DNA from 3 places in the Mesorhizobium sp. RCAM 05104 genome. Region 1 is predicted to be linked to each of the others. Evidence: predicted binding sites of a transcription regulator. Region 1 holds the regulator's gene; each other region holds the start of a gene.
What was found. Region 1 encodes LexA, which represses DNA repair genes until DNA is damaged. Its sites were predicted from a motif close to TGTTCNNNNTGTGTTCNG; they were not measured.

Region 1 (9,942 bases):
TGTTTTCCGACACCGCCTATCGCGCCTGGCAAAAGGATGGTTTCGGAGAGGTTGCGAGGCGCATGGCGACGGACAAGCCCTCCGGCGACATTGCGGCGGATGTCGTCCTTCGCCACGTCAAACTTCGTAGGAGCAAATAAAAAGCGCCCAGACGGGCGCTTTTTATAACGTTTTCGGGCGCGATCAGCGCTTGGCGATCGGCACGTAGTCCCGCTCCGGCGCACCGGTGTAGAGCTGGCGCGGGCGGCCGATCTTCTGGCGCGGGTCCTCGATCATCTCCTTCCACTGGGCGATCCAGCCGACGGTGCGGGCGACCGCGAACAGCACGGTGAACATGGTGGTGGGGAAGCCCAGCGCCTTCAACGTGATGCCGGAATAGAAGTCGACATTCGGGTAGAGCTTCTTTTCGATGAAATAGGGGTCGGTCAGCGCGATCTTTTCCAACTCCATGGCGATGTCGAGCAGCGGATCGTCCTTGATACCGAGTTCGCCAAGAACCTCATGCGCCGTCTTCTGCATGATCTTGGCGCGCGGATCGTAGTTCTTGTAGACGCGGTGGCCAAAGCCCATCAGCCGGAACGGGTCGTTCTTGTCCTTGGCGCGGGCGATGAACTCCGGAATGTGGTCGACATGGCCGATCTCGCCCAGCATGTTCAGCGCTGCTTCGTTGGCGCCGCCATGGGCGGGGCCCCACAGGCAAGCGATACCAGCGGCGATGCAGGCAAACGGGTTGGCACCCGACGAACCGGCGAGACGAACGGTCGAGGTCGAGGCGTTCTGCTCGTGATCGGCGTGCAGGATGAAGATGCGCTCCATGGCGCGCGCCAGCACCGGGTTGATCTTGTATTCCTCGCACGGCACGGCAAAGCACATATGCAGGAAGTTGGCGGCGAAATTCAGCTCGTTCTTGGGGTAAATGAAGGGCTGGCCGATGTGGTATTTGTAGGCCATCGCGGCGATCGTCGGCATCTTGGCGATCAGCCGCATCGACGCCACCATGCGCTGGTAGGGATCCGAGATGTCGGTGGAGTCGTGGTAGAAGGCCGACAGCGCGCCGACCACACCGCACATCACCGCCATCGGGTGCGCGTCGCGGCGGAAGCCGGTGAAGAAGCGCGACATCTGCTCGTGCACCATGGTGTGGCGCGTCACGCGGTAATCGAAATCGTCTTTCTGCGCCTTGGTCGGCAATTCACCGTAGAGCAGGAGATAGCAGACCTCGAGGAAATCGCCGTGCTCGGCCAGCTGGTCGATCGGGTAGCCGCGGTGCAGGAGGATGCCGGCGTCGCCGTCGATGAAGGTGATTTCGGACTCGCAGCTCGCGGTCGAGGTGAAGCCGGGATCGTAGGTGAAGGCGCCGGTGGTGCTGTAGAGCGAGGCGATGTCGATGACATCAGGCCCGACCGAACCACTTCGCACCTTGAACTCATGAGTCTTGCCTGCGAATTCGAGCTTTGCCGTGGCCTCCTGGGTCGTGCCGCCAAATTCCAGTTTTGTCGCAGCTTCGGTCATTGCAAACTCCTTCTTGTTTCCTCATGCCGGCAAAGGCAAATTGTGCAAGGCGACACGTCGAAATCACCACAATGCGCGTATTCGCCACCGCATTTCAGGAGGTGCGTGCCAGATTGGGCCAAGGCCTAATGTTGCACTGCGAAACGCCCCTTTCAATGCCAATCTTCTTGGGCCAGTTTGCTGCTAATCGATTTGATCGGCTATGCGCGCCAGACTTTCCTCGCGCCCCAGCACCGCAAGCACGTCGAACACACCCGGCGAGGTGCTTTTGCCGGTCAGCGCGGCGCGCAAGGGCTGGGCCACGGCACCGAGTTTATGGCCGCCGGCCTGCGCGTAGTCGCGGATTGCTGCCTCAGCCGCGGCGGCCGTCCAGTCACCTGAAACAGCGCTCAAGGCTTCGTGGGCCCCGCGCAGGATTTTGCGGGCATCGTCATTGAGCAATAGTGCCGCCTTGTCGTCGATCGGCAGCGGTCGGGTGGCAAACAGGAAGGCGGCGCCATCGACAAGCTCGACCAGCGTCTTGGCGCGCTCCTTCAAGCCTGGAAGTGCTGCCAGCAACTGGGCCTTGTTCCTGTCGTCGAGGCGCGCGGCCATGGCCGGGCCACCCTCGAGATAGGGCAAGGTGGCGATGAAGATGTCGAACAGCTCGGCATCGCTCATGCGCCGCATGTGGACGCCGTTCAACGCCTCCAGCTTGGCGAAATCGAAGCGGGCAGCGCCTTTGTTGACGTCGCCGATGTCGAACCAGGAGATCATGTCCTTGATCGACATGATCTCGTCGTCGCCGTGGCTCCAGCCGAGGCGCGCCAGATAGTTGAGCAGCGCCTCCGGCAGATAGCCCATGGCGCGATACGCCTCGACGCCGAGCGCGCCGTGCCGCTTAGACAGCTTGGCGCCATCGGCGCCGTGGATCAGCGGGATGTGCGACATCGACGGCACGTCCCAGCCCATCGCGCGATAGATGACCGTCTGCCGGGCGGCGTTGGTCAAGTGATCGTCGCCACGGATGATGTGCGTGACACCCATGTCGTGGTCGTCGACGACGACAGCGTGCATGTAGGTCGGATTGCCGTCCGAGCGCAGGATGATGAAATCGTCGAGGTCCTTGTTGGGAAAGCGCACCTCGCCCTGCACGCGGTCGTGCACCACCGTCTCGCCCTCGGTTGGCGCCTTGATGCGGATGGCGCCCTTGACGCCCGCGGGCGCCTCGGACGGGGCGCGGTCGCGCCACTGGCCATTGTAGCGCGGCGGCAGGCCCTTGGCGCGTGCGGCCTCGCGCATCGCCTCGAGTTCCGCAGGCGTCTCGTAGCTGTAGTAGGCCTTGCCCATGCGCACGAGTTCTTCAGCCACCTCGCGGTGGCGCGGCGCGCGCTCGAACTGCGACACCGGCTCGCCGTCCCAGGTCAGACCGAGCCAGGAAAGCCCGTCGAGAATGGCTGCGGTCGCAGCGTCGGTCGAACGCTCCCTGTCGGTGTCTTCGATGCGCAGCAGCATGATGCCGCTGGTGTGCTTTGCATACAGCCAGTTGAACAGCGCCGTGCGGGCTCCGCCAATATGCAGGAAGCCAGTGGGCGAGGGGGCAAAACGGGTGACGACCTTGTCGGGCATGGAACTCTCGGGAAACGGCTGAAGCGGGTGTGGATGCGCGGACTTTCGCGCGTTGCGCGTTCATGTAGCATAGGGTGTCGAGGGCGCAAGGGGCAGACCCGATGGCTGGACGAGGCTGGGGCTCGGATCAGGGCGAGGACGCCGCCATTGGCGTCAGCGAACGGTCCCTGTTTGCGACGCCTCCGCCGACCTCGCTGCCATCGTCATTGCCCCTCGTGCCGAGCCCCGGAGACCATCCGTTACAGGCGGATGTCTCCAATCCCGTTCCGGTTGCAGAAGCCGGCGCGATCCTGCGCCTGCACCGGCAATTCCGTCGGGTTTCGCTGCCTCGCCTGCGCCATAGCGCGGCAGTGGCGGCGGACCTCGAACTTGACCGAGGCATTGCCTTCCTGCTGGTGCCGGTCTGCCTGGCTGGCGGAGCGGTCGGCTACTTTTCCCTGGCGACGGAGCCTGACTTTGCAAAACCCGTCGCGGTTGTCGCCCTCGCGGGGCTCTGTGCGCTTGTCTCGCGTCCCTGGCCGAAGACCCATCTGTGCTTCATGGCAGCATTGTTGTGCGCGCTGGGCTTTCTTGCCGGCAAGGTCGAGACGTGGCGGGCCGGAACTCAGATGCTGGGCTCGGAGATCTCGACGCAAGTCACCGGCCGCGTCGTCTCGCTCGACCAGATGGAGAGCGGCCGCATTCGGCTGACCATCGACGTGACGTCGACCGCACGGCCGAAATTACGCTATATGCCGGAACGCGTTCGGCTTTCGGCACGCAAGATACCGGCCGAAACGACCGCCGGCTCCCTGATATCGGGTTATGCCAAGTTGTTGCCGCCAACCGGCCCGGTGCGCCCGAACAGCTACGACTTTTCTTTCGACAGCTATTTCTCCGGCATAGGCGGCAGCGGCTTCTTCCTTGGCAATCCAAGGATCGTCGCGGCCGATAACGACGACATGCCGCTGGTGGCCCGTCTTTCCTTGGCGGTAGAAAATGCCCGCGAAGCCATCGCAGACCATATCAGGGGCAGCGTCGGTGGCGCCGAAGGCGAAATCGCCGCTGCGCTGATCGTCGGCGTGCGCGCCGGCATTCCCGATGAAATCAACGAAGCGATGCGGCGGACCGGCATCTATCACATCATTTCCATTTCCGGACTGCACATGGCGCTGGTCGCCGGCACCATCATGGGTTTGCTGCGCGGCGCGTTCGCCCTGTTTCCGGACTTTTCCGCGCGCCGGCCGGTCAAGAAATACGCGGCAGCCGCAGCACTTTTTTCGATCGCCGCCTATCTCATCATCTCGGGCGTCGTCGTTGCCGCCGAGCGCAGCTTCATCATGCTGGCGGTGATGCTGATTGCCGTGCTGTTCGATCGCGCGGCACTGACCATGCGAAATCTGGCAATCTCGGCGATCGCCGTGATCGTGGTGTCGCCGCATGAGGTGGTCGGCCCAAGCTTCCAGATGTCGTTCGCCGCGACCGCGGCGCTGGTCGGTGCCTATGCCGGCTGGTCGGATCATCGTGCGGGAAAGACGAGACCGCCGCCGCCAAAGCGGTCATTGCCCAGTTTCCTGACGCGAAAATTCCTGCTGGCGATGGGTGGCCTTGCCATGACCTCCATCATCGCCGGCAGCGCGACGGCGCTCTTCGCCATCTGGCATTTCCAGCGCGTGTCGCCGCTCAGCCTGTTCGCCAATCTGGCCGTCATGCCGATCGTCTCGCTGGTTGTGATGCCTTTCGCCGTCCTCAGCGCGCTGGCGATGCCGTTCGGCGTCGACGGTCCCTTCCTCTATGTGATGGGCAAAGGCCTGTCCGCGATGATCGCCTTGTCGGCGTGGATCTCGGAACGCTCACCGATCGATGCCGTCGGGTTGATTTCACAGCAATCCGTGCTGCTGGTGGCGATCGCCCTGGTCATCGCGACGATGGCGACAACGTGGCTGCGGCTCCTGGCTCTGCCATTCGCGCTTGCCGGCCTGTTGACCGTTTCGGATACGCGCGCGCCGGATGTGCTGATCTCGGAGGACGCGAGGCTAGTGGCGCTGCCGATCGGCGGCGGCGAACTCGCGGTCAGCCGGGCGCGTCCGAACGAATTCACCGTCGACAACTGGAAACGCGCACTGGCATCCGAAACCGTCGTCGTGCCGGAGGTGTTCGACAAGGGAGACGGACAATTCGACATCGCGGATTCCGCCGAACTGCCGCCGGGAGCGCCTTTCTACTGCACCGCCGGCGTATGTCTCGCAAGGCACCCGTCTGGCGCTATCATTGCGCAAGTCGAGGATCGCAAGGACGCGTGGAAGGCCTGCGGCTTCGCGGAACTGATCGTCATCAATGACGCGACAGCTTATGATCCCTGTCACAATCCGCTGGTTCTGGTCATCACCAAGCGGCAACTCGCCCGCAAAGGCAGTGCGGCCGTCTTCTTCGATCGTCGATCGGCAATCATGCCAGCAACGGTCAGCTTCGCTGTGAACAGGCCATATCGACCTTGGCACACCCAGCGCAAATTCTCACGCGAGGCGAGGGGCCTGCCGCCCTATCGCAACCCTGAAAAGGCGGTCACCAGCACTGATCAGTAGCGCCTGATCAGCCCAACGAGCTTGCCTTGCACCTTGACCCTGTCCGGTCCGAAAATGCGTGTTTCGTAGGCCGGATTGGCGGCTTCGAGGGCAATCGAGGCACCCTTGCGGCGAAACCGCTTCAGCGTCGCCTCCTCGTCGTCCACCAGTGCCACGATGATCTCGCCCGGACTTGCGGTATCGGCATTGCGGATGATGACCGTATCGCCATCGAAGATGCCGGCCTCGATCATCGAGTCGCCCTTGACCTCCAGCGCATAGTGCTCGCCACCCATGATCATGTCCGGCGGCACCGAGATCGAATGCGTCTGATGCTGGATGGCGTCGATCGGCACGCCGGCGGCGATGCGACCCATCACCGGGATCGACACCGCGGAGACCACGTCGTCGTCATTGCCGGCCGAGGGCATGCGTGAAGACGCCGGCTTGATCTGCCGGCCAAGGCCGCCGCCTTGACCGAGGCTGCCCTGGATGACGCTTGGAGAGAATTTGCGCGCCGCGTTGAGGCCGGGCGCGATCGAATCGGGCAGCCGCAGCACTTCCAGGGCGCGCGCCCGGTTCGGCAGCCGGCGAATGAAGCCGCGTTCCTCGAGCGCCGTGATCAGTCGATGAATTCCGGATTTTGAAGCGAGATCGAGCGCTTCCTTCATTTCGTCGAAGGATGGCGGAATGCCGCTTTCCTTGAGCCGTTCATGGATGAACATCAGCAGTTCATGTTGCTTGCGCGTCAGCATGGCGGCCCCCGAGGCATTGAACGAAGGTTTGAACCAGAATCGAAAAACAAACCCAGAACAAACACTATCTGTTCCAGTTGTGTTCCGCAACCGTTTAAAGTTTAGTGAATTTGTTAAGACGGCTGAAATTATTTGGCGCCTGGCAGCGGGCCGTGATCCCCGGCCGGCCGCCGCCACAGTGCACTTGCACGCGTTGAAATTGTTATGGTTAACGGCCTGTGGACCAGCGTGTGCCGAGGCTTGGCCTCAATCGCCCAGAGACGTCGGGAAGCTGCTTTTTCACTTTCACCAATCGTTCGCCCGCCGTGAACGAAACGAAGCCAAAACGCCAACTCTTGCCCGAGAAATTCCTATGTCGGCTTTTGCCTCAGTTCGTCTACCTCACCGCTTGTTTGGGCTGCCGTCACCGGCATGGACATAGACATGCAGCGTATAGCCGATGTGCACCGTCATCAGCGCTTTCGCGCGTTCGATGTCACGATCCAGCGCTGCTTCCATGAGCGCGGTGTGATGTTCGATCGCGACAGCCTGGCGCAACGCCTCCATGGCCTCCTCATAGCCATGCAACTGGCCGGTGGCCGCCCGCAAGGTTGGCGCAAGGCCCAGGAAGCGATGATGGCGACGCAACTGATCCGCGATGGTGGACTGGAAGTTGAGCAGCCAGGGGGATGTTGCCGCGCTGAGTAGCGCCGCGTGGAAAGCCTCGTGCTTTTCGTCCCATCCGTCGACCACTTCATCTGAAGGGTCATCAACCGCCGTCTTGCAGCGCGACAGCCGGTAGTGGGCCGTGACGACGGCATCTTCCCATTGATGGCCGCCTTTCTCGATCGATTCCTGGAGCAGAGGCAGCTCAATCACCAGCCTGGCGCGTGACAGATCTTCGAGTTCGGTGCGCGAGACCGCAGCGACGGCGAAGCCGCGATTGCTGATGGAAGTCACCAGGCGCTCCGCCTCCAGTCGCGACAGCGCTTCGCGCAACGGCGTCCAGCCAATGCCATAGCTATTGCGCAGCGTGCTGAGCTTGAGCGGCGCGCCGGGCCTCAGGCGGGTGGTGAGGATATCGCGGCGCAGCAGCCTGTAGGCCGCTTCAGTCTTCGAGTGTCCTTCATCCAACATCGTTGCCATCCCACGCACTGGACGCCAGATTATATATGAAAGCCTTCCATGGTGTAAATTATATATAATATTTGACACAATCCGGCAGACTGCGCATGATCGGTCGGCCGACTTCACCTGTCGTGTTCATTTGGACGTGCCTGTGCGCGGAGGACATCGATCATGAATGCAATTCCCAATCTCGCAACAATCGAGGCGATGGATGCCGCGGATCCGCTGCGCTCCATGCGCGATCGCTTCGTCTTGCCGGAAGGGGTGATCTATCTCGACGGCAATTCGCTGGGTGCCGCTTCACCGGCCGTCTTCAACGAGATCCAGAAGGCCGCGACACAAGAATGGGCGCACGACCTCATCCGTGCCTGGAACACCGCCGGCTGGTTCGACATGCCGGTCGCGCTCGGCGACCAGCTCGGACGCCTGATCGGCGCCGCGGCTGGCCAGACGGTGGTCTGCGATACGACCTCGATCAACATCTACAAGGTGCTTCACGCGGCGCTTGGCATGCGGCCAGACCGGTCGGTCATCGTCGCCGAGGGCGACAGCTTTCCAACCGACCTCTATATGGCCGAAGGCGTGGCATCGACGCGACCGGGCACTGTGCTGCGGCTCGAGGGCGTCGATGCGCCAACCATCGAAGAGCTGATCGATGAGCGCGTCGCTGTCATCCTGGTCAACCACGTCAACTACAAATCCGGCCAGTTGCGCGACATGGCGGCGCTGACGCGCAAGGCCCATCAAGCCGGCGCGCTGATCGTCTGGGACCTCTGCCACACGGCGGGTGCCTTGCCGGTCGAGCTCGACGGCGCCAATGCCGATTTCGCTGTCGGCTGCACCTACAAGTACCTCAATGGCGGCCCCGGTTCGCCGGCCTTCATCTATGCTGCAAAGCGCCACCATGGCGATGCCCGCCAGCCGCTCAGCGGCTGGTGGGGCCATGCGTGGCCTTTCGCCTTCGAACAGGGCTATGCGGCGGGCGTCGGCATCCGCCGGTTCCTGTGCGGCACGCAGCCGGTATTGTCGATGCGGGCGCTAAAGGGCGCGCTGGATCTCTGGGACGAGGTCGATATGGCGGCGGTGCGCAAGAAAAGCGTTGCGTTGACCGAGCTGTTCATCCAGCTCGTCGAAGCCAGATGCGGCGCCTACGGCCTCGAACTCGAAAGTCCGCGCAATGGCAATGAGCGTGGCAGCCAGGTTTCGTTCCTTCATCGGCATGGCTACCAGGTGATGCGGGCGTTGATCGAGCGCGGCGTGATCGGCGATTTCCGCGCGCCGTCGACCATCCGCTTCGGCTTCACGCCGCTTTATGTCGGCTACAAGGATGTCTGGCAGGCGGTCGAGGTGCTGGAGGATATCCTGCGCACCGGCGCCTGGCAGGATGCCCGCTTCGCCGTGAAGACGGCCGTCACCTGAAAAGTCAGAGCCGGGTGCGAACCGTCCAGAGCTCCGGAAACAGGACGACCTCGAGCATCTTCTTCAGATAGGACGCGCCCGACGTGCCACCGGTACCGCGCTTCATGCCGATGATGCGCTCGACCGTCGTGACGTGGTTGAAGCGCCAGCGGCGGAAATAATCCTCGAAGTCGACCAGTTTTTCGGCCAGCTCGTAGAACATCCAGTAGCGTTGCGGGTCGCGGTACACGGTCTGCCATGCCACCAGAACCTCTTCGTTCTCGGTGCGTGTCTCACGCCAGTCCGTGCGCCTGGCGTCGGCGCCGATGTCGAATCCGTCGCGCGCCAAAAGCAGCAGCGCTTCGTCATAGAGCGATGGTTCGGCCAGGATCGCCTCCAGCTTCCGGCTGAGGTCCGGCCGGTGCTTGTGCGGGCCGAGCATGGCCGGGTTGCGGTTGCCGGCCGTGAATTCGATGGCGCGATACTGCCAGGACTGGAAGCCCGAGGACTGGCCGAGCGCGTCACGGAACTCGGTGTATTCGCTGGGCGTCATCGTCCGCAGTACGTCCCAGGCATTGTTCAACTGCTCGAAAATGCGGGCGACGCGCGACAGCATCTTGAAGCTCGGCTCGAGACGGTCCGCACGGATGGAGCGGATCGCGGCGCCGAGCTCGTGAAGCGCGAGCTTCATCCATAGTTCCGAGGTCTGATGCTGGATGATGAACAGCATCTCGTCATGCGCGGACGACAAAGGCGTCTGCGCGTCGAGCACCTTCTCCAGGTGCAGATAGTCGCTGTAGGACATGCGTTCCGTGAACGACATCTGTGCGCCTTCGGACGCCGGATCGTATGGCTCGCTCAATTGATTTTCTCCGTGCGCAGCCGGAAGCGCTGGATCTTGCCGGTCTGGGTCTTGGGCAAGGCGGCGATGAATTTCACGGATCGCGGGTATTTGTAGGGGGCGATCGTTGCCTTGACATGGTCCTGCAGGCGCTTGGTGGTCAAGGCATCAGGCGCCA
Region 2 (9,942 bases), 3.1 Mb from region 1:
GTAGCCCTTGCCGACCATGCCGTCGATCATGCGCTGGCGGTAATTGCCGATCGTGCCGGTGCGCTTGAAGGTGGCCATGGCGCGGCGCAGTTCGTCGGCTTCGCCCGGCTTGAAGCCGCCGGCGACGATGGCGATCTTCATCGCCTGTTCCTGGAACAGCGGCACGCCGAGCGTCTTGCCGAGGATCTCTTTCAATTCCGCCTTCTGATATTCGGCCTTCTCCTTGCCTTGCCGCCGGCGCAGATAGGGATGGACCATATCGCCCTGGATCGGACCCGGCCGAACGATCGCCACCTCGATGACAAGGTCATAAAAATCTCGCGGCTGGAGCCGTGGCAGCATCGACATCTGCGCGCGCGATTCGATCTGGAAGACGCCGAGCGTATCGGCGCGGCAGATCATGTCATAGACACGTTGGTCCTCTGCCGGCAGGGTGGCGAGCACATAGGGTTGCCCATATGGGTCCCGCGCCTTCGGATAGTGGTCGGTAAGCAAGGTGAAGGCGCGCTGGAGGCAGGTCAACATGCCGAGCGCCAGCACATCCACCTTTAGGATCTTCACCGCGTCGAGATCGTCCTTGTCCCACTCGACCATCTTGCGCTCGTCCATCGCCGTCTTGACGATAGGGACGATCTCGTCGAGCCGGTCCCTGGTGATGACGAAGCCGCCGACATGCTGGGAGAGGTGGCGGGGGAAGCCCATGATCTCGTTGGCCCGCTCCATCACATGCCGCGATGTGGGGTCGGTGCGGTCGAGGCCGCCGGCGCGGGCTTCCTTCTCGCCGAGTTCCGAGGTCGACCAGCCCCAGATCGAGCCGGACAGCGACGCCCGGACATCCTCCGAAAGGCCCATCGCCTTCGACACTTCGCGCAGCGCCGAGCGGCCACGATAGCTGATGACGGCGGCGGCAAGCGCGGTGCGTTTGGAACTGTATTTCGTATAGATGTACTGCATGACCTCTTCGCGTCGCTCGTGCTCGAAGTCGACGTCGATGTCGGGCGGCTCGTTCCGCTCCTCGGAAATGAAGCGCTCGAACAGCGTATCGATCTTGTCCGGCCCCACCTCGGTGATGCCGATGCAGAAGCAGATAATCGAATTGGCAGCCGAGCCTCGGCCCTGGCAGAGGATGTTCTGGCTGCGGGCGAATTTGATGATGTCGTAGACGGTCAGGAAGTAACGCGCGTAGTTGAGACGCTCGATCAGAGCGAGCTCTTCCTCGATGCGTTTTATGACGCTGGCCGGGACACCACCCGGGAAACGCCTGGTCGCTCCCTCCCGCGCCAACCTTTCGAGCTCGGCTTGCGGGCCGAGGCCCGATTCCGTCGGCTCATCCGGATAATTGTACTGGAGGTCGCTGAGCGAGAAGGTCAGCTCCTGCGCGAAGCGCAAGGTCTCGGCCAGTGCCTGCGGATGTCGGCGGAACAGGCGCGCCATCTCCATCGGCGGCTTCAGATGGCGCTCGGCATTGGCGGCCAGCTGCAGCCCCACCTCGGCGACGGGCGTGTTGAGGCGGATCGCGGTCAGCACGTCCTGCAACGGGCGTCGTTCCGCCGTGTGGTAGAGGACGTCGTTGGTCGCCATCAGCGGGATGCCGGCGATCTCCGCCAGTGCTGCCGCCTGCTCGATGCGGAAACGGTCATTGCCTGCATAGTCAGGCGAGACGCCAAGCCGCAGGTTCCTGCCGAAACGGTCCTTGAGCTGGCGAAGCAGAGCGAGACTGTCCTGCGCGCCCGTCAACAGATCGGGCAGGACCGCCAGCGACATGAGGTCACCCCATTCGAGCAGATCGCCGCGCTGGAGAAGGGTGGCGCCCTTTTCGGTTTCGTCGCGCAGATTGGCCTGGGTGAGCATGCGGCAGAGATGCCCCCAGCCCTTGCGGTCCCGCGGATAGGCGAGAATGTCCGGCGTGCCGTCGCCAAAAACCAGCCGGCAGCCGGGGTGATAGGAAAGCGCCTCGACCTTGGCCTGCTGCCAGGCGCGCACCACGCCTGCCACCGTGTTGCGGTCGGCAAGCCCGATCGCCGAGAAGCCCATGAGCTTGGCCGCGACCACCAGCTCCTCGGGCTTGGAGGCGCCGCGCAGGAAGGAGAAATTCGACTGGATGCCGAACTCGGCATAGGGAATGACGGTCAGCGCATTCATACGAAGACACCATGCATGAACCAGCGCGGCGGCACCTGGGAGCCGCCATAGAGGCCTTGCCGGTAGAGCCAGTAGCGGCGGCCGTCGGCATCCTCGATGCGGAAATAATCGCGTGTCGATGCCGCCTCGTCGCTCGCGGCTTCATGCCACCATTCGGCGGCGATGCGTTCCGGCCCCTCGGCGCGCGTGATCCGGTAGAGCGCGCGCCGCCAGCGGAAATTCAGCGGCGGTCCCTCGGGCATTTCGGTGGCCGGCACATCGATGGGTTCGGGCGAGCGGAAAAGCCGGATCGGCCGTTCCGGCGAGAAGACGGTCACCGGCGCCTGCATCCGGTCCGGCTTCTTCGGCGGCGTGGTCCGGCGCGGGGCTTCGGTGAAGGGGATCGTGGCGACGGCGCGCTCCGGCAGATGGCTTTCGACGGTGACCGGCCGCAAAACCGCGCCATCGCCGAGCCGGGCGCGGATGCGGTCTGCGAACAGCGCGATATCGGCGCCGTCGTCGGTCGTCTCGCCGGCAAGGTCGGCCTGCTGCATGTCGAAGGTGGCCGCCGCCAGCACCGAGAGCCGGACGAGATCGAAGCCATAGCCGGCATCGATATCCTGCTCGAGCGCGGCCAGCCGTTCATGGAACAATTTCTGGATCAGCACCGGTTCGCGTAGCGGCCGCGAGGTGCCGAGCGCGATGCGGCTGACGGCGCCGTCGACGCGAAAGAGCAGCAGCGCCAGCGTCCTGGCGCCCTCGCCGCGACGCTCGAGGTCGGTCTTCAATGTCGTCGCCAGCATGCCCACCAGCCGTTCGATATCCTCGGTCAGGGTGACGGGTTCGGCCAGATGGCGTTCGACCGAAAGCGGCGCGACGGGAAGGCGCGGCGAAACAGCCTCGTCGAGACGGCCAAGCGCCTGGTCGAGGCGCAGCAGCAAGGAGGCGCCGAAACGGCGGGCGAGCGGCGCGCGTGGTGCGGCCATGACGGCGCCCGCCGTGCGCAGGCCGACGCTTTCCAGGCTGGCGCGGGTCGCCGGCTCGATGCGCAGCGCCGCCAACGGCAAGGGCGCCAGCAGCGCTTCCTCCTCACCGGAAGGCACGATGCGGTCGCCGGAAAACCGTGCCGCGGCCCAGGCCGCGCCCGGCGTGGCGGCAAGCCCGGCGCGGACATCAAAACCCTGATGGAAGAAGCGCGACAGGATGTCGCCCAGCATGGCGCGTTCGCCGCCGAACAGATGGCTGCAGCCGGTGATGTCGAGAAACAGGCCGTCGGCACTGTCCAGCGCCACCAGCGGGGTGTAGCGGTCGCACCAGTCGGCAAGACCTTCAAGCAGGCGGCGGTCAGCCTCCGGATCGGCCTCGACGATGTCGATCGACGGATGCATGGCGCGCGCATCGGCGATGCCCATGTCGCGCTTCAGGTGCAGCGCCTCAGCCCGCTCGTCGAGGGCCGAGATGCGCTGCGCGTTGCCTTGGCGGTGGCTGATCACGAGCGGTGGGTGCGGCAGGTGATCCGAGGGCCGGGAACGCCAGGACCGCCCCAGACGCTGCCGCAGGATCCTTTCCGCTGCCAGATAGGGAAACCACAGGGACAGGATCCTTTGCCCGTTCTTTCTGTCTTTCCTCGCCCCTTCTTTCGTCGCCCGCTCTTTCGTCGAATGCGCGTTCATCGGGGTTCCACTCCAGTGTGAATTGTCCAGGCAGGGCCGTGCGGCTCTTGCCGATGGTGACGGTGAAGGCCGGGCGGCCGATCGAGCCGGCGAGCGGCCCGGCGATGGTGTCGCGCGGTGTTGCCGGCGCCGACGCGACGATGAGGCGGACGGGTGCCGCCGTCGGCTCGGGCTCGGCCGCCTGCCGCAGAAGGAACACCGGCCGGCCGGCACCTAGCGCCCTTGAGTGCAGCCGGCGCGTCGCGGTCAGGTCCAGCCGCTGCGGATTGCCGCGGATTTCAAGGATGACGGCGGCGAGCGCCGTCATCCGGGCGGCCTCCTCGGCGACCCACAGCGCATCGACAAGTTTTGGCGCCTCGGAAAACAGCAATTGTTCGGGCTCGATGCCGAACGAGGCCCGAAGCCCCCTGGCATAGGGAAAGCCGGCCTCGCGGAAAATCTCCGACGTGCCGATCCACAGCACCGGCAGCCCCTGCGCCTGCTTGAGGATCAGGCTCGTGAGCGACAGAGCGAAGCCGGCGACGGCTCCGGCATCGCGGGTCTGCGTGCCATGGATTTCGCTCAGGGCGGCTTTCGGCAGGCCGCCGCTCAGGGCGGCATCGAGCCGCTCGACGCCGGTGGGCAGGAAGGCATCCGGCAACGCCGCGGCAATGCCGCGCCGGACGATTGTAAGATCGGTGTTGGGGGTGAGATCGGCGCTGACATCGGCATCAAGGGGCGCGCCAGCCGGCGCCTGCAGGCGCTCGGGCAGCGTTCCCTCGATCTTCGCGATCTGGCGGCGCAGGGCAAAAACAGTCTCCCGCGCCACGGCGGTCATCGCCATGACGGTCAGCTTCCACTCACAATTGTTCCTGTTATGTTCCTATAGATTCCAGAGGGTGCCCCAAGAGTCAAGCAGAGTCACAAGGAATTTATTCCTCCGCGGTTGCCTGCTTCAGCGCTGGCCGCCAAACGCCAGCCGTGCCGCAAGCCCTGCAAACACGGTTCCCAGCAGGATCTGGGGCGCTCGCCGAAACCGCGTGCGCTTCGACAAGGCCGCGCCGATCCGGCTGGCGGTCAGGATGACCAGGCCATTGATCACCAGCCCGATCAGGTTGAGGACGGTCGCCAGCACCAGGATCTGGCCCGCGACGGAGCCGGCCTCAGGGCGCACGAACTGCGGGAAAAGCGCGAGCACGAACAGCGCCATCTTCGGGTTGAGCAGATTGGTCAGCAATCCTTGCCGGAAGATGCGGGCCTGCGAATAGCGCGGCAGGCCGGCGACCGGTGCAAATGCCGTTCCGGCGGAACGGAATGCCTTCCAGGCGAGATAGGCGAGGTAGGCCGCGCCGGCATAACGCACAATGTCGTAAGCGATGGGCGCGGCAAGGAACAATTGCGACAGGCCGAAGGCGGCGGCCAGCGCATGGCAATAGGTGCCGGCAGCGATGCCGGCATAGGTCGCCAGGCCCGAGGCGCGCCCCTGGCTGGCGCTGCGGGAGGCGATCAACAGCATGTCCGGCCCCGGCGTCGCGGTCAGAGCGAGGCAAGCAATCGCGAAAAGTCCAATTGTGGAAAGGTCCGGCATGAGAGCTCCCTAGTACATGGCCGGAACTGACCCGTACGCGATTCCCCGGCAGCGGCAAAGGCGCTGAAACAGGAATTGCCGCGTCATTTGCCGATTCCGGCGCGAAAGCCTATATGCCGGGTTCAAAGGACAAAGCATGGCCCGCATCTACAAGACCCGCACCTGGCACGACCAGTTCTCGCCATCCATGGAGGAATTGGAGTTCCTGGCGCTGGAGTCCTACGCCCACCTGCCGGAGGAGTTCCGCAAGCTGACCGGCGAGATCATCATCCAGATCGCCGAATTCCCGACCGACGAGATCATGGACGATTTGTCGCTGGAAACGCCGTTCGACCTGCTCGGCCTGTTCGAAGGACGCGGCATCGCCGAACGCTGGAATCCGCAGACCGGCGAAGGGCCGAACCGCATCACGCTCTATCGCCGCGCCATGCTCGACTACTGGGCCGAAAACGAGGAAACGCTGGGCGACATCGTCACCCATGTGCTGATCCACGAGATCGGCCATCATTTCGGCCTGTCGGACGATGATATGGAGCGGATCGAAGAGGCGGCGGAATAGGCTGTGCCGATATTCAGGTGATGCCGGCCTGCAAATGGCGGTCCCCTGCGCTTCCGGTGCTCACGTACCCAAAAGTACGCTCCGCTCCGGTTCTCGGGCACCACCCAGTTTGGTCGCTTCGCGCCCGTCTTCGACTCCGACTCGGCCTGACCTGAATCTCGACACAGCCTGCGTTGGCGCTTTGCAAACTCTACCAGTCGCTGAGCTTGGTATCGGGCCCATATTCCTGGCCCTCGACGTCCTTGACCACGGCCTGGCCGCAGCGCATGGCCTTGGCCTTCTTGTCATAGCCATAGGTCGGCGAGCCGAACAGGTGCCAGCCCTTGTTCAGCGCCGCCGTCACCTTGTGGCAGAAGCTGGCGTCGTCCGGGCCGGTCAGAAAGCGGTAGAGTTTCATTTTTCAGTCCTGTCGTGAGTGCTCTGTCTTCTTTGTTTCGAGCATGATCTTTTCCGAAAACCGGTTCCCGCTTCTTGCTTCGCCGACCTTCGGTTCGGGATCATGCGCCGATGGCGGCTGCCTTCGCCAGCAGTTTTTCAGCCTGCGCCAGGTGCAGCCGCTCGACCATCTTGCCATTCAGCGCGATCACGCCCTTGCCGGTGTTCTCCGGAAGCGCGAAGGCCTGGCTGACCAGGCGCGCCTCGGCCACAGCTTGAGTGGACGGCGCAAAGGCGCGGTTGGCCGCCTCGATCTGGGCCGGATGGATGAGGGTCTTGCCGTCGAATCCCATGGCGGCCGCTTCCACACATTCCTGGGCGAAGGCTTCGAGGTCGCGAAAATCGTTGGAGACGCCATCGAGCATGTCGAGACCGCCGGCACGCGCCGCCAGCACCATCTGCATCAGCCACGGCACGAGATAGCGCCGGTCGGGTGTCGCCAGCACGCCGGTATCCTTGACCAAATCATTCGTTCCGGCAACGAAACAAACCAGACGCGAGGCCGGATCCCGGCCAAGTTCAGCTATGGTGCCGATGTTGAGCAGTGCCTTGGGCGTCTCGATCATCGCCCATAGTTTCACGCTGTCCGGGGCAAAATTGTCGTCGAGCACATCGCCGGCCTCGAGCAGGTCGCGCGGTGCGTCGACCTTGGGCAAGAGGATGCCATCCGGCTCGCAACCTGCCGCGGCCAGCAGGTCGGCGGCGCCCCATTCGCTGGCCAGCGCGTTGACGCGCACGACCATCTCGCAGCGGTGGCCAAAGTGGTTGGCAACCGGGCGGCTGGCGAAAATCCCCGCCAGCTTTTCGCGCGCCGCAACCTTGTCGGCCGGGGCGACGGCATCCTCGAGGTCGATGATGACGGCGTCGCAGGAAAGCCGCGCGATCTTGGCCAAGGCCTTGTCGTTGGAGGCCGGGACGTAGAGCACTGAACGGCGCGGGCGATAGGGTTCCATGCCTGATCTATGCCGCGTGCGGTTGGTGGAGGCAAGCCGTCCGACCCGTACCTGAGACGGGCCAATCGCGAAAGCTGGCACCGCCCCTCATTGCCCTGCCGGGCATTTCTCCCCGTAAACGGGGCGAAAGAGGCTGGCCGCAACCTCGGCTCCCTTCCTGCAACACTGATGATTGGCGAAAGCGGCGACGAGCGCCCCTCGCCCCGTTTACGGGGAGAGGATGCCGGCAGGCAGGTGAGGGGCAGCGCCAACGCTCGGAAAGGAGGGCGGGCAGTACACCAGCAGTAAAGCGTGCCCCTGCACGAAAACTGCACACGCTTGCGGAAAACCTCCTCCAATCCGCCCAATCGTTTCCTGGCCGGCCTGCGAGACAGGCGGCATGCACAAGCGAGCAAAACCCCGTTGGTCCCTGCCCTACCGATTGCGCAGCGAAGGCTGGTGGCTGGTCGATCCGCCGCGCGCGAATCCCACGGCGATTCTCATTCCCTTTGTCCGCAGGAGCCCGCCGACAATGCGGTCGGAAGCGATCAGGAAGGTCAGGTCATGACATCATTGTTTACCGCCGCGCCGAGCTATTGCAGCCGCTTCGGTGTTGCCGTGCTGCTGGCAGCACTTGCGGATTTCCTCTTCTACGGCCAGCCCGCCGGCATCACGGTTTTCCTGTTCGCCATCCTGATTGCCGCTGCCGTCGTCGCCGTGCATCCCGCCGCCTTCAGCGACGGCAGGCTGTGGATCAAGCCTGCCGCTCTGCTTGTCGCGCTGCTGCCGCTCACGGAGAATGTCTGCGGCCTGTCGGTGTCGGTCGCGCTTGCGGCGATGATCGTCTTCGCGCTTTCGCTTAGCGGCCGGCTGCGACATAGCATCGCCCGCATTGCCGGCCAGACCGCGCTGTTCCTGCTTGCGGCGCCGTTCCGGCTCGTTGGCGATTTCATCCGCTGGCGCAAGACGGCGCGATGGTCCGGCCGGCGCCGCGTCCGCCTGGCGGCGCTCGCCGTCTGGGTGATGCCGCTGACCCTGGGCGCGGTCTTCCTGGCGCTGTTCGGCGCCGCTAATCCGGTCATCGATTACTGGCTGTCGCTGATCGACCTTCTGAAGCTGCTCGATCTCATCCAGCTGGCGCGGATTGCCTTCTGGCTGTTCGTGCTCGCCGGCGTCTGGGCCTTCTTGCGGCCACGCCTGCCGCGTCTTTTTCGCCGCGTCCCGCGCGCGGCAGCGGCCGATATTAGCGCTCGGTCCGAGGGAACCGTCACCACCATCGAGGATATCCTGTTCGGCAAGGCGGCCATTCTTCGCGCGCTTGTTATCTTCAACATGCTGTTTGCGCTGCAGACCGGACTCGACGCCGCCTATCTGTGGGGCGGGGCCGCCCTTCCCGACAGCTTGAGCTACGCCGCCTATGCGCATCGCGGCGCCTATCCCTTGGTCGTCACCGCGCTGCTTGCCGCCGGCTTCGTGCTGGCGGCGCTGCGGCCCGGCAGCACGACATCGGCCGATCCGGTCATCCGCCGGCTGGTCTATGCCTGGGTGGCGCAGAACATCATGCTGGTCATCTCGTCGATCCTGCGCCTCGACCTCTATATCGGCATCTATGCGCTGACCTACTGGCGCGTCGCCGCTTTCGTCTGGATGGGGCTGGTGGCGGCCGGCCTTGCCCTGATCATCGCCCGCATCGCGCTTGGAAAATCCAATGAATGGCTGCTGTCCGCCAATCTTCTGACGTTATCGGCGACGCTTTATGCCTGCTGTTTCATCAACTTCGCAGCAACGATCGCCAATTACAATGTCGACCATTCCCTCGAAATGACCGGCCAGGGCATTACCCTCGACGCCTGGTATCTGCGCTCGCTCGGTCCGGGCGCGTTTCCGGCGCTCGATCGTTTCTTCGATCATCAGGGCAAAACGCCTGCCGCGGGCGCTGTCCGCGAACTTGAAGGATTGCGGGCCAGTGACGAAGACTGGTATCGCACCGTCCAGCAGAACTGGCGGGCCTGGAGCTTTCGCGACTGGCGCCTGCTTCGATATCTCGACAGCAAGGGGTCGCTCGTGCTTCCTCAGCCTCCGCAACCTTCCTTGCCGGGCCGCTGATCCATGCCGCATCACATCCTCGTCGCCGACGATGATCCGCATATCCGCGAAGTGATCTGCTTCGCGCTGGAAAAGGCCGGCATGAAGACTTCAGCCGTTTCCGATGGCGCCGCCGCCCTGCAGGCGGTCGAACGGCGCACACCTGACCTGGTCGTGCTCGACATCGGCATGCCGGAGATGGATGGGCTGGAGGTCTGCCGGCGGCTGCGGCAGACATCCAACGTGCCGGTGCTGTTCCTGTCGGCGCGCGACGAGGAGATCGACCGCATCCTCGGGCTCGAAATGGGTGGCGACGACTATGTGACGAAACCGTTCAGCCCGCGAGAGCTGGTCGCCCGCGTCAACGTCATCCTGCGGCGCGCCCGCCCGGCCCCGGCCGAACCGGCCGACGACAGGCAGTTCGCGCACGGCAAGCTAGCCCTGGCGCCGGTCAGCCACGCCGCCAGCTTCGATGGCAAGCCGCTTGCCCTGACGGGAATCGAGTTCTCGATCCTGAAGGGGTTTCTGGCGCGGCCTACGCATGTGCTCGACCGCGACGCGGTGATGGCC
Region 3 (9,942 bases), 2.7 Mb from region 1:
CCGTGGCGGTCGTGGCGGTGAAGCTGTTGTGGGACGGCATCGCCGGCCTGATGTAACCTGATGCAAGAAGGTGAGGCGGCTGCACAGCCGCCCCTACCATCACGGCGCCGTCAGGCGGCGCTCGGCACGAGGCGACGGTTGCCGCCGAAGGCCAGCATGGCGCCCACCACGACGACCAGCACCATGCCGGCGAGGATGCCGATGTCATGCGCGGTCGGCTTGAGCACCATGTCGGCGATGATCACCAGCATCACAGCATAGTCGAAGCGCGCTGCGCTCATCATGCGCTGGCCGATGGCAAGGACCGCGGGCGTGATGCCTTCCTTGGCGATCATCGCGCCCATGCGTTCGCCGGTCGGCTTGAAGATCAACATGCCGATCGAAAAGGTTGTCGCGTAGCCGGCGAGACCGATGACGATCCACAGATCGGAGAAGCCGACCCAGAAGCCGCACATGATCAGGCCGAAGATCAGGGTCAGCATCGACATCGGCGCGAAGAACCTGCCGCCCAGCTGCCCACTGGCGCGCATCGCCTGCAACTTGTCCTCGATGTTGCCCGCGCGCTCGGCAAGCACGCCGAGCAGGAACAGCACGAAACCGCCCCCGACCCACAGAATGGCCGAGACGACGTGGAGGAATTTGACGATGGAATACCAATCCATGGGTTGCTCCTGGGGTGTTCTGGTGGGTTGCGGCGGGGGCACGATTTGCACCTGCCGTCAGAGGAGCGGGCGTTTAGCGCCGCCGCTGTTTCGGAACGATGTCGCGAAAAAGCCGGCTCTGTTTCAGCCTCCTGCCCGGCGAACGAAGCCGCCGAGATAGCGAGCACGCAACCTGGTTTTCTGCTAGCACATCAAGTGTCGGGAGGGGTTGGCGCGACATCGTCCGGAAACATTGCCGATGCTAGTGCGCCGATGCCGGGAGCCCGGTGGCGAAAACAATCGCCTGACGATCAACCCATTCCCGCAGACGGGAAAAGGCAATTCGGGGGAACATTATGCAAGGGGTAGCACGAAATTTCTTCACGCTGGCCGTCATCTATGCGCTGTGCGGAATGGCGCTCGGCCTGCACATGGCGATCAGCCATGATCATGGCCAGATGCCGACCCACGCTCACACGATGGTCGCCGGATGGCTGATGTCGGCGGTGTTCGCCTTCTTCTACCATCTGTTTCCAGCGGTCGGGCAAAAGACGGTCGCCGTCGTCCATTTCTGGCTGACCGCAATCAGCGGCATCGGCCTGCTGATCGGCCTGTATTTCCTGCTTGCCGGCAATGCCGCGATCGAACCGCTGGTGGCGGCCTCTTCGATGGGCTTCTACGCTGCCATGCTGCTGTTTGCCTTCATCGCCTTGCCGGCGGTCTGGAAGACGGCCTGAACCGAGAGCCTGTTTGAAACTCTACTCTGGCGGCCATCTGATGGTGTTTTCTGTGTTTCCGGGGGCTTACGGACTTAAATGTCCGCTGCGCTCCGGCTCTCGAAACCCCCATCCTATGACTCGCCAGAGCGACTTTCGAAACAGGCTCCGAACCTGAAGCGGGGTCCGTTTCTGTGCTGTTACGGCACAGAACGGCGGGGTTCGGTCAAAAAACAATCGCGCGGTTAAGGCTCCATTAAGCTTTACAGGTGTTTACTATGTTCATCCAGTGATCTGGATTCTTACCGAGTGGTTGGAGCCACTTTGTTTGACGCCTCCCTGTTAAACTCCTGAGAGCCGCCTTATCCGCGGCTCTTTTTTTGTCCGCGTCCCAGGGGCGTCCGACATCGGATCGCCGTTAACCTTCTGTTAAACATGTGCTTGCCTTCACCGGTGACGAAGCGCATTTTCAAGCTTCACTCATCAGGGTGCCGGGGGTATCGGCAATAAGCCGAATGGCCGGTTGCAAGTGCAGGGGCGTAGCAATGAACGAGCCTTCGAAGGGCAGTGCGAAAACCGTCAAGCTGGCGGAGCGCCGGGTTTTCTCGCAATCCTTCAAGCCGCTCTACCAAGAAGGCATGGGCCTGGTCGAGCAAGCGGCCGAGTATCTCGACGGCAAGGGCCGGGCCGAAGCGAAGAAACTTTCCAGACTGGCGGCCACGCTCTATGCAGCCGAATCGATGCGGCTGACCACCAGGCTGATGCAGGTTGCGTCCTGGCTGCTTCTGCAGCGCGCGGCGAATTCCGGCGAGATGACCCGCGATCAGGTTGCTTCCGAAAAGTCCAAGGTTCGTCTCGACACCGCTTCAGCCAATGACGAAGCCGCCGGCTGGGCCGAACTGCCCAAGGATTTCCTCGACCTCGTCAACCGCTCGCTTCGCCTGCAGGCACTGGTGCGTCGCATGGATGAAGAGATCTATGGCGATGGCGCCGTGGTCGACATGCAACCGATGGGCCGCCGCCCCAACCCGGTTTCCGACCAGATCAGCCTGTTGAACACGGCTTTCGCCCGCGGCTGATAGCCGGCATCACGACTCTCTCTGACGGACGCCTGACGCGGTTTTCCGCGCATCCGGTGCTTGGCGGACTTCAGTACGCTTCGCGCCGGTTCTCGAAACCACCCCATCTGCCTCGCCAGAGCGCGTTCTCAAACAGCCTGTGCGGCTGTTGCGAGCGTTGTTGTTTCTGGTTTGTTCACATTTCACTGGCATCGCTGTCCGCCGGAGGTAAAGTTGGCGGATGGGGGAAGCGATTCGCATCATCGGTATTGATCCGGGGCTCAGGCGCACCGGCTGGGGCATCGTCGAGAGCCTCGGCAATTCATTGCGCTTCGTCGCCTCGGGCACCGTGCGCTCCGACGACAAGGCGGCGCTGGCGACACGGCTGTGTCAGCTGCATGACGGGCTCGCCGAAATCCTGCACAGCGCGATGCCACACGAAGCGGCGGTCGAACAGACCTTCGTCAACAAGGACGCGGTGGCGACGCTGAAGCTCGGCCAGGCGCGCGGCATAGCCATGCTGGTACCGGCGCGTGCCGGCCTTGTTGTTGCCGAATATGCTCCCAACGCCGTCAAGAAGGCGGTGATTGGCGTTGGCCATGGCGACAAGAAGCAGATCCACATGATGGTGAAAGTGCTGTTGCCGAAGGCCACTTTCGATACCGAACATGCCGCAGACGCGCTGGCCATCGCCATCTGCCATGCGCATCACCGGCAGAGCGTGGCCTACCGGATGGCAATGCTGGCGTGAGGGGTCATCAGGCATGATCGGCAAGCTCAAGGGCACGCTGGACGAGATCGACGAGGACCACTGCCTCGTCGATATCCATGGCGTAGGCTACGTCGCCTATTGCTCGGCGCGCACGCTGGCGGCGCTGCCGGCGCCCGGTGAAGCGGTGGTGCTGTTCATCGAGACCTATGTGCGCGAGGACATGCTGCGCCTCTACGGCTTCCAGTCGCAGCTGGAGCGCGAGTGGTTCCGGTTGCTGATGAGCAATGTGCAAGGTGTCGGCGCCAAGGTGGCGCTGGCCATCCTGTCGACGCTGGCGCCGGCCGATCTCGCCAATGCCATTGCACTGCGTGATATCGCCATGGTTTCGCGTGCGCCCGGCGTCGGCAAGAAGGTGGCCGAGCGCATCGTCACCGAGTTGAAGAACAAGGCGCCTGCCTATGCTGGCTCTGCCTCGGGCACCATCGGCCTGAAGCAGGAGCTCGGCGAAGGCGTCGCGTCGGCGCCGATCACCGATGCCGTGTCGGCCCTGGTCAATCTCGGCTATTCGCGCGACACCGCGGCCAATGCGGTGGCGGCGGCACTGAAGACCGCGGGCGAGGATGCCGATGCGCCGAAGCTGATCCGCTTCGGGCTGAAGGAACTGGCGCGGTGAGAGCTGGCTTGTCCGGTTCCCTGCCATGTGCAAGGAAGGCAGCATGAGCCTGTCGCCCCGCCTGATTGCGCCCGAAAAACGCGGCGAGGATGCCGAGCAAACCTTGCGGCCGCAGACGCTCGACGATTTTGTCGGCCAAGCGGCGGTGCGGGCCAATCTCAAAGTGTTCATCGAGGCCGCCAAGGGCCGAAACGAGGCGCTCGACCATGTGCTGTTCGTCGGGCCACCCGGTCTCGGCAAGACGACGCTGGCGCAGATCATGGCGCGCGAGCTCGGCGTCAATTTCCGCTCGACCTCCGGCCCGGTCATTGCCAAGGCAGGCGATCTCGCCGCACTGCTCACCAATCTCGAAGAAGGCGATGTGCTGTTCATCGACGAGATCCATCGGCTGAGCCCGGCGGTGGAGGAAATCCTCTATCCGGCGATGGAGGATTTCCAGCTCGACCTGATCATCGGCGAGGGACCGGCGGCGCGTTCGGTCAAGATCGACCTGGCCCGCTTCACCCTGGTCGCTGCCACCACGCGTCTCGGGCTGCTGACCAATCCGCTGCGCGACCGTTTCGGCATTCCGGTGCGGCTCAACTTCTATTCGGTCGAGGAACTGGAGCAGATCGTGCGGCGCGGCGCCCGCATCCTGCAAATGCCGCTCGGCGACGACGGCGCGCTGGAGATCGCGCGGCGCGCGCGCGGCACGCCACGCATTGCCGGCCGGCTGCTGCGCCGCGTGCGGGATTTCGCGTCCGTCGCCGGCGATGGCCATGTCAACCGCCAGATCGCCGACGAAGCCTTGACCCGGCTGGAGGTCGATGCGCTCGGCCTCGACGCACTCGACCGTCGCTACCTTTCGATGATCGCCCGCAATTTCGGCGGCGGGCCGGTCGGCATCGAGACGATCGCCGCCGGCCTGTCCGAGCCGCGCGACGCCATCGAGGACATCATCGAGCCCTATCTGATCCAGCAGGGTTTCATCCAGCGCACGCCGCGCGGCCGCATGCTGACCGCCAATGCCTGGCGGCATCTCGGCCTCGACGCGCCGAAGGATCTGGCGCAGCAGCAGATCAACCTGTTCCAGGAAGAATAGTGCCCGGGCGATCGGGCACAGGTTCACTCTTCGCTTTGTGCATGCTCGAAACCGAGGTCCCTTTTGAGCGGCCCGCTTCAGGGCGGCGATCAAGCATCCGTGACCGTCCTGCGCAAAATCTCCTCAGCCTCGTCGACTTGCCGGCGCAATCATGGATTTTATCGGAGGCTTGCGGCACGCCGCCGAGATCCTTAGTGCCGGAGCCATGCAATGATAACCAGACGCGGGTTCCTGCGCTTCCTCGGCGGGTCCTTCCTGACCGCCGCCGCGTTCGGCGCCTATGCGGTCGGCATCGAGCCGATGCTGTTGACGCATGTGAAGCGCTATGCGTTGACGCCACCGCATTGGCCGGCAGGGTCGAAGCTGCGGATCGTTGCGCTTGCCGACATCCATGCCTGCCGGCCATGGATGACGCCGGAGCGGATCGCTTCGCTTGTTGACGATACGAACGCGTTGCAGCCCGACCTGATCGTGCTGCTTGGCGATTACATTGCCGGCATGCGCCTGGTGACGGGTCGGGTGACGCCGTCGCAATGGGCGGCCGCGCTGTCGGGCCTCAAGGCGCCGCTCGGCGTGCTGTCGATCCTTGGCAACCACGACTGGTGGAACGATGGCTTCGCGCAGCGGGCGGGAGCCGGCCCGACCATAGCGCGCAAGGCATTGGAGAAAGTCGGCATCCCGGTTCTGGAAAACGATGTCGTGCGGCTGGAGAAGGACGGACATGGTTTCTGGATCGCCGGCCTTGCCGACCAGTTGGCCCTGCGGCCGACCAAGGACCGCACCGGCTTCAGGGGGCTCGACGATCTCGACGGCACGCTGGCCAAGGTCAGCGATACCTCGCCTGTCATCCTGCTTGCCCACGAGCCTGATATTTTTCCCAAGGTGCCGTGGCGGGTTTCGTTGACCCTGTCGGGTCATACCCATGGCGGGCAGGTGCGGCTGTTCGGCTATTCGCCCGTGGTGCCGTCGCGTTTCGGCAATCGCTATGCTTACGGCCATGTCGTCGAGAATGACCGCAACCTGATCGTCTCGGGCGGGCTTGGCTTCAGCATATTGCCGGTGCGTTTCGGCGCTCGCCCTGAAATCCTGTCGATCGACCTTGGTTCAGCCTGAAGGTCAATGCAGCGCGCGGATCACGTCCATCACGTCCGGCTCAGCCTTGTCGCCGTTGAAGGCGTCGACGATGCCGAACGCGCCGCCATAGCTCCACACCGACCATGAAAAGCCGTGCGCTTCGGCGCGCGCGATCATATCCCTGACATAGGCGGCCCGGCACTCGGCGGGCATCACATAGGCATTGCCGTATTCCTGGCGGATCATGCCGAACTCGCCCAGCGTGATGTTTTCCGGCCTGATGCCGTTGAGCTTCGCCCACGCCTCGACCTTCTTGAACGGCGCGTCCATCAGGCCAAGCAGCTTGTCGGGGCTGTCCATGCTGGCGACCTGCTCGTCGAGATAGGCAAGCAGGCCGCTCTGCCGTGTCCATGGCGCCTCCGCCTTGATCCTGGCGCGGATGGTGTCGAGCGTCACATCAAGCTGTGCCCGCGGTACCGCGGTCAGCGGATAGGGCAGGCCGGTCACATAGGGAATGAAGTCGCCGGCCCAGGTGGCGCCCTGATGGGTGAGCAGGAACGGATCGTAGGAATGGAAGGTCCAGATGACATTGTCGTCCGGGATTGCCTTCGGGTCGATCTTTTCCAGGGAACTCGCGGCGGAGTAGCAGGCGCCGGTCAGCACCAGGGTCAGTTTCGTCGCCGAGGAGCGCGCCGCCGCGAACAGTTTGCGCTGACGGTCCGGCCACAGGCTGGTGCCGTCGCTGTCGCAGTCGACGATCGGTTCGTTCATCGGTTCGAAGGCGACCTGGCTGGGATCTTCGCCGGCCAGCGTGTGTGCCATCCTGCGCACCATGTCGACATAGACGTCGAAGGCTTGCGGGTCGTCCATCACCTGCGCCATGCCGATCTTGCGGCTGCCGCCGGCCGGAATCAGATGCATGTCGACGATCACCTTCAAGCCGGCTCGGTTGATCATGCGCACCGAGTCCAGCACGCTGGCATAGAGGTCGTCACGCAAGGCCACGGTCTGGGCGGAGAGGAAAGGCGACGGGTCGACCGGCATGCGCAGGAAATCGAAGCCCGCGTCCTTCAGCGCCTTGAGATCATCGTCCTTGAGGAATTTGCGCCACTCCGGATAGGGCAGGATGGCCTTCGCATCGCCCCATCGATCCTCGCCCGGCCAGGTCGTCCACTGGTCGAGGTTGAGGCCGCGCTTCATCGAGAAGGTTGCCGCCTGGCCCGGCAGCGCCAGAGCCACCAGCACGAACAGCGCCGCCATCAAGGTCTTGATCATCGCCGTCAACAGTGCCATCCGATGCGGTGTCTCGCGGGGAACAGGTGCCTCGTCGGGACTGAAAAAGGAAGCGCAATGGGCGATCATGGTGAATCGGCGACATTGCTGGCAGGGCTTTCCGGCGCGCTGACGGCGTTCGGCCACAGGCTGATGGCGCGGGTCTACTACGCCGACACCGATTTCTCCGGCGTCGTCTACCACGCACGCTACCTCGAATTCTTCGAACGCGGCCGCTCCGACTATCTCAGGCTGACCGGCGTGCATCATACCGAGCTTGCCGACGGCAAGCATGGCGAGAAGATCGTCTGGGTGGTGCGTCGCATGGAGATAGATTTCCGCAGCCCCGCCCGCATCGACGACATCCTGACCATCGATACCCGCACCGAGGACATTTCCGGCGCGCGCATCTTCATGGCGCAGCAGCTCAAACGCGGCGACGAGGTGCTGGTCGAGGCAAGGGTCGAAGCGGCGATCATCGGCGAGAATGGCCGGCCAAGGCGCTTTCCCAAGGAATGGATGGCAGCGTTCATGCCCAAGGTGGGCTGATATTCAGGTGGCGCCGGTCTGACCTGAATCCCAACCCACCTTTGAACGGCGGATGAGTTGACGCAGGCCGGTTCGGTGGCTGACAGGCGCGGCAATGCGCCGCGCCTTATTCACTAACCCATCCTTAACCATAACGGTTCATGAAGAGATTGGTGAAGATTGGCGGGATTCAGCGCCTTCCTTTCACCAATATTTGCCCCGAAAAGGCCGCGGACGGCGCAGTTTGGGGTTGTTCCGGTAGCTTCGTGCGAACCGACCACAAGGGATGCCCATGGGCCAGCCGCCAGCTTTGCCCGGAAAATCTTAAGGACGTTACCATGGAAAATATCGCACTCGCCGAACCGGGCGCGCAATTGTCGATTTGGGCGCTGTTCATGCAGGCCAGCTGGGTGGTCAAGCTGGTCATGATCGGCTTGCTGTGTGCCTCGGTCTGGACCTGGGCGATCATTGTCGACAAGCTCGTTTCCTATGCCCGCATGCGGCTGGCGCTCAACCGTTTCGAGCAGGTGTTCTGGTCGGGGCAGTCGCTGGAGGAGCTTTATCGGACGCTCGCCGACCGCAAGACCACCGGCATGGGCGCCATTTTCGTGGCTGCGATGCGCGAATGGAAGAAGAGCTTCGAGAAGGGCGCCAAAACGCCGCTCGGGCTACAGACCCGCATCGACAAGGCGATGGACCTGGCGCTGACCCGCGAAATGGAGAAGCTGGAGGGGCGCCTCGGCTTCCTCGCCACCACCGGCTCGGCGGCACCCTTCATCGGCCTGTTCGGCACCGTCATCGGTATCATGACGTCGTTCCAGGCGATCGCAGGTTCCAAGAACACCAGCCTCGCGGTGGTCGCGCCTGGCATCGCCGAAGCGTTGCTGGCGACGGCCATCGGCCTGCTCGCCGCCATTCCGGCCGTTATCGCCTACAACAAGCTGTCGTCCGACGCGAGCAAGATCGCGGTGCGCATGGAAGGGTTCTCCGACGAGTTCTCCGCCATACTCTCGCGCCAAATCGATGAAAAAGTCGCGCCTAAGGCCTGAGGAGCACGAAAGATGGGTATGTCCGTAGGCATGGGAGGACGCGGCGGGCGCGGCCACAGGCGGCGTGGCCGTCACCATGCGCTGATGTCGGAAATCAACGTAACGCCGATGGTCGACGTGATGCTGGTTCTGCTGATCATCTTCATGGTCGCGGCGCCAATGTTGACGGTCGGCGTACCGATCGACCTGCCGGACACGCAGGCCAAGGCAATGAACGCCGACACGCAGCCGATCACCGTTTCGATCAACGCCGCTGGCCAGATCTATCTCCAGGAAACCGAAATTCCGATCGAGGAGCTGGTGGCGAAGCTGCAGGCCATCTCGAAGACTGGTTATGAAGAGCGCATCTTTATCCGCGGCGACAAGTCCACCGACTATGGCACGGCGATGAAGGTGATGGCCCGCATTTCGGCCGCTGGCTACAAGAATATCGGCCTGGTTTCACTGCAGGAACAGGATCAGTAGACGAAAAATGAGGACCGGCCTCACCACATCGGTGATCTTGCATGCGGCGGTGCTGGCCTTCGGCCTGTTAACGCTGTCGGCACCGGCTGCGCTTCCGACCGCCGACGTCGAGTCGGTCTCGGTCGACATCGTGCCGATGGAGGCCGTCGCGCAGACATTGCAGGGCGACAAGAAGGCCGTGATGCATGAAAAGCCGGCCCCTCTGCCGACCAAGCGCCCGGACGTCGTGCCGGATGCCCAGAAGATCGGTGAGAACACGGTCGACACCGACAAGCCGGTAACGCCCGAGGCCAAGCCGAAACCGGTCGACATGACGTCGGCTCCGCCGCCGGCGCCTACCCCGGTCGAGAAGCCGAAGCCCGAGGACGTGCCGAAGCCGCAGGAAAAGCCCAAGCCCATTCCCGCGACGGAAGTGGCGCCGACGCCGACGCCCAAGGAAGAGGTGAAGCCCGAGCCGGTCAAGCAGGCGGACCCCAAGCCGACACCGGCCAAGCCGGCGCCGACCCCGCCGCCGCAGGACAAGACCGCCGCGATCGACCCGACGCCCGAGGTCAAGCCGGATGTCGTCGCCGAAGCGATAGCGAAGGATCCACCCACCGAAGAGACACAACTGCCGAACTCGGCGCCCGCGCCGGAAGCGCGGCCGAAGCCGCAGCCGGCACAGGCCGAAAGC

Region 2: AC56QP_RS19015 (metallopeptidase family protein) is a predicted target of LexA. The motif match lies at 5,372-5,389, and genes of this name have one in related genera.
Region 3: ruvC (crossover junction endodeoxyribonuclease RuvC) is a predicted target of LexA. The motif match lies at 2,598-2,615, and genes of this name have one in related genera.

What each region holds. Positions count from the first base shown of each region.
Region 1 is NZ_CM185033.1:6,943,775-6,953,716, forward strand. It holds gene lpxB (lipid-A-disaccharide synthase) at 1-140, shown strand, start outside; gene gltA (citrate synthase) at 184-1,512, opposite strand; gene gltX (glutamate--tRNA ligase) at 1,696-3,120, opposite strand; gene AC56QP_RS33915 (ComEC/Rec2 family competence protein) at 3,222-5,684, shown strand; gene lexA (transcriptional repressor LexA) at 5,678-6,418, opposite strand; gene AC56QP_RS33925 (GntR family transcriptional regulator) at 6,800-7,534, opposite strand; gene kynU (kynureninase) at 7,697-8,944, shown strand; gene kynA (tryptophan 2,3-dioxygenase) at 8,949-9,785, opposite strand; gene AC56QP_RS33940 (AMP-binding protein) at 9,782-9,942, opposite strand, start outside.
Region 2 is NZ_CM185033.1:3,890,641-3,900,582, forward strand. It holds gene AC56QP_RS18995 (error-prone DNA polymerase) at 1-2,142, opposite strand, end outside; gene AC56QP_RS19000 (DUF6504 family protein) at 2,139-3,614, opposite strand; gene AC56QP_RS19005 (ImuA family protein) at 3,556-4,617, opposite strand; gene AC56QP_RS19010 (LysE family translocator) at 4,729-5,361, opposite strand; gene AC56QP_RS19015 (metallopeptidase family protein) at 5,498-5,920, shown strand; gene AC56QP_RS19020 (DUF1737 domain-containing protein) at 6,111-6,317, opposite strand; gene AC56QP_RS19025 (HpcH/HpaI aldolase/citrate lyase family protein) at 6,418-7,308, opposite strand; gene AC56QP_RS19030 (DUF4153 domain-containing protein) at 7,852-9,393, shown strand; gene AC56QP_RS19035 (response regulator) at 9,397-9,942, shown strand, end outside.
Region 3 is NZ_CM185033.1:4,281,356-4,291,297, forward strand. It holds gene AC56QP_RS20955 (sulfite exporter TauE/SafE family protein) at 1-56, shown strand, start outside; gene AC56QP_RS20960 (DUF2269 family protein) at 111-662, opposite strand; gene AC56QP_RS20965 (hypothetical protein) at 998-1,378, shown strand; gene rcdA (protease adaptor protein RcdA) at 1,903-2,436, shown strand; gene ruvC (crossover junction endodeoxyribonuclease RuvC) at 2,657-3,166, shown strand; gene ruvA (Holliday junction branch migration protein RuvA) at 3,180-3,800, shown strand; gene ruvB (Holliday junction branch migration DNA helicase RuvB) at 3,844-4,881, shown strand; gene AC56QP_RS20990 (metallophosphoesterase) at 5,092-5,994, shown strand; gene AC56QP_RS20995 (glycoside hydrolase family 5 protein) at 5,998-7,248, opposite strand; gene ybgC (tol-pal system-associated acyl-CoA thioesterase) at 7,306-7,776, shown strand; gene tolQ (protein TolQ) at 8,094-8,804, shown strand; gene tolR (protein TolR) at 8,817-9,269, shown strand; gene tolA (cell envelope integrity protein TolA) at 9,277-9,942, shown strand, end outside.